2 regions of the Variovorax sp. RO1 genome follow, and region 2 is predicted to be linked to the other one. Evidence: predicted binding sites of a transcription regulator. Region 2 holds the regulator's gene; the other holds the start of a gene.
The links. Region 2 encodes sigma-54, which starts transcription at its own class of promoters, with help from an activator protein. Its sites were predicted from a motif close to TGGCANGNAANCTGCTTT; they were not measured.
Positions count from the first base shown of each region.

Region 1 (4,207 bases), on a different contig from region 2:
ACGGCCTGCCGATCCTCGTCGTGCTGCTCGACAACAGCATGTACGGCACGATCCGCATGCACCAGGAAAAGCACTACCCCGGCCGCATCAGCGCCACGCAGTTGAAGAACCCCGACTTCCGCGGCTATGCCGAGGTGTTCGGCGGCCACGGCGAGCGCGTGACCACGACGGAAGAATTCGGCCCCGCACTCGCGCGTGCGCGTGCGAGCGGCAAGCCGGCGATCCTGCATTGCCTGCTGGACCCCGAGGCGATCACGCCCGCGAGCACGTTGCAGTCGATCCGCAAGGCGGCGTTGGCCGCGAACTGAGGCGTCGTCAGCGCAGGCCGCCGACGTAGCGCGGCGGCGGCGTCGGCGGCAGGCCATCGGGCTGGCGCGCCGCCAGCCGCGCGGCGCGGGCCAGCGGTTCCATGGCCTGCTCGAGCCGCGTGGCGAGCTGGTCGAGTTCGTCGTCTTTCGTTTCGGCGGCGTGGATGCGCGTCATGCGCACGATCTCGGCGGCGTACTCGGCGTTGGTGGCCATCCATTCGGTGTCGGTCACGCGTCCGTGCTTGCGCCGCAGCGCCACGTGCAGGCGGGCGGCGAGGGCGATGCGTTCGCTTTCGGACATGGATGGCATGGCGGGGTCTCCGTCTTTTGGGTCAAGCTCCCAGGTGTTCCTTGTGTTGAGCAAGATCGAGGCCCACGAGTTCGCTCTCGGGGTCGACGCGCAATCCGACCAGCACATGCACGAGGAACAGGACGATGGCCGTGCCCGTCGCGCTGTAGATCGCCACGCTGCCGACGGCGATTGCCTGCGTCAGCACGTTGCCCGTCGCGCCTGAGATGCGCGGGTCGGCGAACACGCCCGTGAGCAGCGCGCCCACGATGCCGCCGATGCCGTGCACGCCGAACACGTCGAGCGAGTCGTCCGCACCGAGCAGGTGCTTCAGGCCCGTGGCGCCCCAGTAGCAGGCCAGCCCGGCGATGGCGCCGATGGCCAGCGCCGCCAGCGGCGTGACGAAGCCGGCCGCCGGCGTGATCGCCACCAGCCCGGCCACGAGGCCGGAGCACAGGCCCAGCAGCGAGGGGCTGCGGCGCACGATCCATTCGCCGATCATCCAGCTCAGGGCGCCGGCCGCCGCCGCGATGTGCGTCACCAGCATGGCCAGGCCGGCGCGCCCGTCGGCCGCCACCGCCGAGCCGGCATTGAAGCCGAACCAGCCCACCCACAGCAGGCCCGCGCCGGTCATGGTGAGCGCCAGGCTGTAGGGCTCGAAGGCCTCGCGCCCGTAGCCCCGGCGCGGGCCGAGCGCATAGGCGCACACCAGCCCCGCGATGCCCGCGTTGACGTGCACCACCGAGCCGCCCGCGAAGTCGAGCGCGCCCATCTGCGCGAGCCAGCCGCCCGGTTCCCACACCCAGTGCGCGACGGGCGCGTACACGAGCACGCTCCACAGCAGCGCGAACCACAGCAGCGCCGAGAAGCGCATGCGCTCGACAAAAGCGCCGAGCACCAGCGCGGTGGTGATGATCGCGAAGCTCAGCTGGAACATGGCGTAGACCGACTCCGGCACGTTCGGCGCCACATGGCTCACGGCCACCTGGCCGGCGTCTTTCAGGTACTCGAAGCCCGAGAAGCCGATGCGCGAGAGGTTGCCCAGCCAGGGCCAGCCGGGCGTGAAGGCCAGCGAGTAGCCGAGCGCGAACCAGGTCAGCGAGACCACCGCCGCGATCGCCACCACCCCGGCCATGGTGGCCAGCACGTTCTTGCGCCGGACCATGCCGGCATAGAAGAGCGCGATGCCGGGCAGCGTCATCAGCAGCACCAGCGCGGTCGAGGTCATCATCCAGGCGGTGTCGGCCGCGTTCAGGGAGGCTTGGGGTGCCAGCAGGGCCATGACCGTTTCTTCTTGGAGTGGTGGACAGGAGGCCTGTGTGCATGAGTCATGCCATCTTGTTAACTGGCTGAAACACTTTCGTTTCCCAACCGGGGGGGCGAAGTAAGTCGAAGCGGGTAATTCCTAATGCACTGGGGCGGTGCGCGCTTGCACAATCTGCGCACTCGCGACGGGCCCTGCTCGTACTGCCGAGGGTCCGAGGAGACAACTTCCGATCGATCAACAAGAACATTCTTCAAAGGCTCCGTACGAGATGCCTGTCTGATATTTGAAAAGCGCCGCTGGTCGGCGCTTTTTTTTGCCTGCTCGCCGCGCGATCGCAGGCGATTTCCTCCAAGCCAAACACGCCTTCTGGTCAACCGGTGTCGGCCACCACAGCTATCGTTTCGATAGCGATTCGGTGAGACAATCGCCCGCATGGAAATGCTGGTGGTCACGGGCGCCTCACTGCTCGCGGGTTTTATCGATGCGATCGTGGGCGGCGGCGGGTTGATCCTGGTGCCGGCCCTCTTTGCGGTGTTTCCGGGCGCGCCGCCCGCCACGCTGCTGGGCACCAACAAGAGCGCGTCGATCTGGGGCACCGCGGCCTCGGCAGCCCAGTTCAGCCAGCGCGTGCAGATGCGCTGGAGCGCCATGTGGCCGGCCGCGCTGCTGGGCTTCGGCGGCTCGATGGTCGGCGCCTGGACCGTCACGGTCTTTCCGGGCGACTTCCTGCGCCGGGCGCTGCCGGTCATCCTGCTGGGCGTGCTGATCTACACGCTGGCGCGCAAGGACATGGGCCGGCTGCACGCGCCGCGCTTCAGCGGCCGCGCCGAAACCCTGGCGGCCAGCACCATCGGCCTGACCATCGGTTTCTACGACGGCTTCTTCGGACCGGGCACGGGCAGCTTCCTGGTGTTCCTGTTCGTGCGCTGGATGGGCTACGACTTTCTCAACGCCTCGGCCTCGGCCAAGGTCATCAACACGCTGACCAACGCCGCCGCGCTGATCCTGCTGGCCGCCAAGGGCCACGTCTGGTGGCACTACGGGCTGGTGATGGCGGTGGCCAACGTGGCCGGCAGCCTGGTGGGCACGCGCGTGGCGCTGAAGCACGGCGCGGGCTTCGTGCGGATCGTGTTCATTGTGGTGGTGAGTGCACTCATCCTGAAGACGGCCTACGACGCGTTCCTGAAATGAAAAAGCCCCAGGCGTGAGGCCAGGGGCTTTTTCGGAACACCGAGGAACCGGCGTTGCTTAGTCCTCGACGAATGCCTCTTCGCGCTTCGCCTTGATCGCCGGCAGCAGCACGATGCACAGCAGCAGCGCCGCGGCCACCAGCAGCCCGGCCGACAGCGGCCGCGTGACGAACACGCTCCACGCGCCGCGCGACAGCAGCAGCGCGCGCCGCAGGTTCTCTTCCATCATCGGCCCGAGGATGAAGCCCAGCAGCAGCGGGGCCGGCTCGGTGCGCAGCTTCAGGAACAGGTAGCCGATGAAGCCGAAGATCGCCACCATCCACACGTCGAAGGTGTTGTTGTTGGTCGAGTACACGCCGATGGCGCAGAACAGCACGATGGCGGGGAACAGGAACTTGTAGGGCACCGTCAGCAGCTTGATCCACATGCCGATCAGCGGCAGGTTCAGGATGATCAGCATTGCGTTGCCGATCCACATCGAGGCGATCAGGCCCCAGAACAGCTCGGGGTTGCTGGTCATGACCTGCGGACCGGGCTGGATGTTGTGGATCGTCATCGCGCCCACCATCAGCGCCATCACGGCGTTGGGCGGAATGCCCAGCGTCAAGAGCGGAATGAAGGAGGTCTGCGCGCCGGCGTTGTTGGCCGACTCGGGCGAGGCCACGCCGCGGATGTTGCCCTTGCCGAAGGGCACTTCGCCCGGGCGCATCTTGATCTTCTTCTCCAGCGCATAGGCCGCGAAAGCCGCCAGCAGTGCACCGCCGCCGGGCAGGATGCCCAGGGCAGAGCCCAGTGCCGTGCCGCGCAGCACGGCGGGCGTCATGCGCTTGAAGTCGTCCTTGGTGGGCCACAGGCCCTTCACCTTGTGCGTGAACACCTCGCGCTCGTCGTCGGGCTGCGAGAGGTTGCCGATGATTTCGCCGTAGCCGAACACGCCCATGGCGATCACCACGAAGCCGATGCCGTCGGTGAGCTCGGGAATGTCGAAGCTGAAGCGCGCGACACCCGAATTCACGTCGGTGCCGACGATGCCCAGCAGCAGGCCCAGCACGATCATCGCCACCGCCTTGAGCAGCGAGCCCGATGCCAGCACCACGGCGCCGATCAGGCCCAGCACCATCAGCGAGAAATACTCGGCCGGGCCGAACTTGAA
Region 1 covers NZ_PKMT01000008.1:109,488-113,694, reverse strand. Annotated here, with positions in the region: gene CY658_RS28810 (thiamine pyrophosphate-binding protein) at 1-308, shown strand, start outside; gene CY658_RS28805 (hypothetical protein) at 316-618, opposite strand; gene CY658_RS28800 (ammonium transporter) at 641-1,879, opposite strand; gene CY658_RS28795 (sulfite exporter TauE/SafE family protein) at 2,297-3,055, shown strand; gene CY658_RS28790 (tripartite tricarboxylate transporter permease) at 3,113-4,207, opposite strand, start outside.
Region 1: a site for sigma-54 is predicted at 1,916-1,933, ahead of CY658_RS28800 (ammonium transporter). Genes of this name have one in related genera too.

Region 2 (4,207 bases):
CTGTAGCCCAGCAGGTCGTTGGGCGCGGGCTTGGGCGGCGGCGGCGTGGTGTCGGGGCCGGTGGCGGCATCGAAGCGGCGCTGCAGCTCTTCGCGCGGCAGGTCGGTGCGCACGACCGAGCCGATCGGGCGCACGTGCGGGCTGTTCCAGTACTGGTCGAACAGCACGCCCAGGCGCGGGATCAATGCACCCGTGACGAAGGTGTCGAGATCGATGAAGTTCTGGCCCGAGGTGCGCCGGAAGTACTGGTTGCCGATGTTGCGCCCGCCCGCCACCGCCATCGCGCCGTCGGCGATGAAGAGCTTGTTGTGCATGCGGCGGTTGACGCGGCTGAAGTCGAACAGCGACGCGGTGAAGCGCCTGAGCAGGCTGCCGCGCCCGGCCGGAAACGGATTGAACAGGCGCAGCTCCACGTTCGGCGTGGCGGCCAGCCCCAGCAGGAGTTCGTCTTCGCCGGACGTGTACAGGTCGTCCATCAACAGGCGCACGCGCACGCCGCGCTGGGCCGCATCCCGCAGGGTGCGCAGCAGGTAGCGGCCGGTCTCGTCGTTCTCGATCTGGTAGTACTGCACGTCGAGCGTGCGCTGCGCGCGGCGCGCGAGCTGCAGGCGCGTGTCGAAGGCGAAGTCGCCGCCGGGCATCAGGCGAAAGCCGCTGAGGTCGGGGTCGGGCTGCGAGGCCAGCGCGATCTTGCCGAGCGCAGTGTCGGCCGAGACGGCGATGGCCTTGGTGGGTGCGCGCGGTGCTTCGTCGGGCAGCGTGGCGCAGCCGGTGAACAGCAACGCAGTTGCGATGACGACAACCCAATGCCCACAGCGCGACAGCAGGCGATGGGTCATCGTGAGCTTTCTACAGGGCCTTGCGCAGGTTGGCCGGCGCGATGCGCAGGGCTTCGCGGTACTTGGCCACGGTGCGGCGCGCGCACTCGATGCCCTGCTCCTTCAGCATCTCGGAAATCTGGCTGTCGGACAGCGGCTTCTTGATGCTCTCGGAACTCACGAACTGCTTGATGAGCGCGCGCACCGCAGTGCTCGACGCGTTGCCGCCGGTCTCGGTGCCTAGCGCCGAACCGAAGAAGTACTTGAGCTCGACGGTGCCGAAGGGCGTCGACATGTACTTGGCGGTGGTCACGCGCGAGATGGTCGATTCGTGCAGGCCCAGCTCGTCTGCAATCTCGCGCAGCACCAGCGGGCGCATCGCGAGTTCGCCGTGCACGAAGTAGCTCTTCTGCCGTTCGACGATGGCGTTGCTCACGCGCAGGATGGTGTCGAAGCGCTGCTGGATGTTCTTGATGAACCAGCGCGCCTCCTGCAGCCGCTGCGACAGCGCCTGGCTGCCCTCGCCCTTGTGCGCCTTGAGCGCGCCGGCGTAGATGTCGTGCACGCGCAGGCGCGGCATGACCTCGGGGTTCAGCATGACGCGGAACTTGATGTTGGTGCCGCGGCCCGTCTTGGTGACGATCACGTCGGGCACGACGATGTTGCGTTCGACGTCGACAAAACGGCGGCCCGGCTTGGGCTCCAGGCGCGCAATGATCTGCAGCGCCGAGCGCACCAGCTCTTCGTTCGTGCGCGTGAGCGTGGCCAGGCGCTTGAAGTCGCGCCGCGCGAGCAGCTCCATCGGCTGCTTGCAGATCGCGATGGCGGTCTTGCGCACGAGCGCTTCGGCCTCGGTCTCGTCTTCGTTCGCGAGCGCCTTCAGCTGGATGCTCAGGCATTCGCCGAGGTCGCGCGCGCCGACACCGACGGGCTCCAGGCTCTGCAGCAGGCCGAGCGCCACCTGGAAGTGGTGCACGAGGTCGTCGAACTGGTCGTTGTCGTCGCCTGCCAGGCCCGAGGCCAGCGCGGGCAGCGAGTCTTCGAGGTAGCCGTCGTCGTTGAGCGATTCGATCAGAAAGCGCAGCGCGGCGCAGTCGTTTTCGTTGAGCCGCAGGGTCAGCGCCTGGCGGTGCAGGAACGATTGCAGCGACTCCTGGCTGCGCGCGAGTTCGGTGGCGTCGGCACGCTCGTCGTCGCCGAGGTTGTTCTGGCGCGCGGGCGCATCGCTGCCCCACTCGCTGTCGTCGGGCGCCATCTCGACGGTACCGTCGCCTTCCCAGTCGGGCTCGCGCTCGGTGATCTCGGCGGCAGGGCCGTCGGATTCCGGTGTGGACGTGGTCGCTTCGCTGGAAGCGGTGGAGGCACTGGGGGCGGACGGCGCGAAATCGCCCTCGCCGGTGTCACCGCCATCGTCGCGTGGCACGGGCGTGTCGACAGCATCGAGCCCGAACTCTTCGCGCGCCGCTTCTTCCGCGGTGCGTTCGAGGAACGGGTTCTCGTCCAGCATCTGCTCCACCTCCTGGCTCAGTTCGAGCGTGGAGAGTTGGAGCAGGCGAATGGACTGCTGCAGCTGCGGCGTGAGCGCCAGATGCTGCGAGACGCGAAGGGACAGCCCTTGCTTCATGAAAAGATGGCTCCCCCCCAGGCTGCGCGCTTCGCGCTACGCCAACCCCCTACCGGGGGCGGGCCGACCGCTTCGGGCGGCCGTGCGCGGCGCCCCCCGCGAGGAAGTTCCGCGCGGACGGTGGCCACGTTGATCCTTGACCCTCGCCGCACGGTCACATCCGGAAGTGCTCGCCCAGGTACACCCTGCGTACCTCGGCGTTGTCGACGATCTCCGAGGGTGTGCCTTGTGCCAGCACGTGCCCGTCGCTGATGATGAACGCGTGATCGCAGATGCCCAGCGTTTCACGCACGTTGTGGTCGGTGATGAGCACGCCGATGCCGCGCTCTTTCAGGAAACTGATGATCCGCTGGATCTCGATCACCGCGATCGGGTCGATGCCGGCAAAGGGCTCGTCCAGCAGGATGAAGCGCGGCTGCGTGGCCAGCGCACGCGCGATTTCGACGCGGCGGCGCTCGCCGCCCGACAGTGCGAGCGCGGGCGAATCGCGCAGGTGGTCGACGCGCAGGTCGGACAGCAGGTCGGCCAGTCGCTCTTCGGTGGCCTGCTTCGACAACGGCACCATGCGGCCGTTGGCGTCGGGCTCGCGCTGCAGCTCGAGCACGGCACGCACGTTTTCCTCGACCGTGAGCTTGCGGAAGATCGACGCTTCCTGCGGCAGGTAGCTCAGGCCCATGCGCGCGCGGCGGTGAATGGGCATGTGGGCGATGGGCTCGCCGTCGATGGTGATCTCGCCGGCATCGGCACGCACCAGCCCCACGATCATGTAGAACGAGGTGGTCTTGCCCGCGCCGTTGGGGCCGAGCAGTCCGACGACTTCGCCCTTCTGCACATCGAGCGAGACGTCTTTGACGACCGTGCGGCTGCCGTAGCTCTTCTTGAGGCCGCGCGCCACGAGGCGGCTGCCGGGGACGCCGTCGGCGGTCGTCTGGGTTCCTGCGGTTTCGATCACTTGCGCCCTTCCCCTTCGGTGCTGCCGCCCAGCGTGGTGCTCGGGCGCAGCCCGGCGCCGGGCGCGGGGGTGGGTGCCGGAGCGGCGGGCTTCTTGCCGCCGGCTGCCGGTGCGGAGCCGCCCGCCGCCGGGGCCGCGGCGGCCTTCGGCGTGAGAATGGCCTTCACGCGGCCACCGCTGCCCCCCGAGACGCCGGCGTTCGGCGGCACGAGGGAGCCGTTGACGGTGTAGGTGTCGTTGCTCTGGTCGTAGACGATCAGCGCGCCGCTGCTCTCGTCGTTGGCCGTGGCGCCCACCAGCCGGCGCATGACGGCGCGGCGGATGAACTTGACGTTGTCGGCGCGGCTGTCGTACTCGATGACTTCCGACTCGCCCTCGATCCACTCGTCGCCGGCGTTGCGCTTCTGCTTGTAATAGGCCAGCTTGCCGGGCGCCGCCGTGACCACGCCGTACTGGTAGCCCTCGGCGTCCTGGCGCACGTCCAGCCGCGCACCGCGGATGATGATCGTGCCCTTCGTGACCAGCACATTGCCGGTGAACACGCTGGTCTGTTTCAGGTCGTCGTAGCGCATCGAGTCGGACTCGATGTTCATCGGCTTGGTGCGGTCGGCGGTTTCAGCCAGGGCGCCGGAGGCGGCTCCGGCCAGCAACAGCGCGCCGAAAGCCAGGCGGCCGAGGCGACGAAGGGTGGGGAATGTGGGGATGGAGGGCAATGTCATAAAGGCACGAAACTTGCTCTGAAACATTGTATGCGTGGGACGGTGATTGCCCACCGCCGCCAATGAAAAAGCCCGCCGGAGCGGGCCTTGCATT
Region 2 covers NZ_PKMT01000001.1:51,421-55,627, reverse strand. Annotated here, with positions in the region: gene CY658_RS00245 (phospholipase D family protein) at 1-839, opposite strand, end outside; gene rpoN (RNA polymerase factor sigma-54) at 850-2,442, opposite strand; gene lptB (LPS export ABC transporter ATP-binding protein) at 2,597-3,394, opposite strand; gene lptA (lipopolysaccharide transport periplasmic protein LptA) at 3,391-4,113, opposite strand.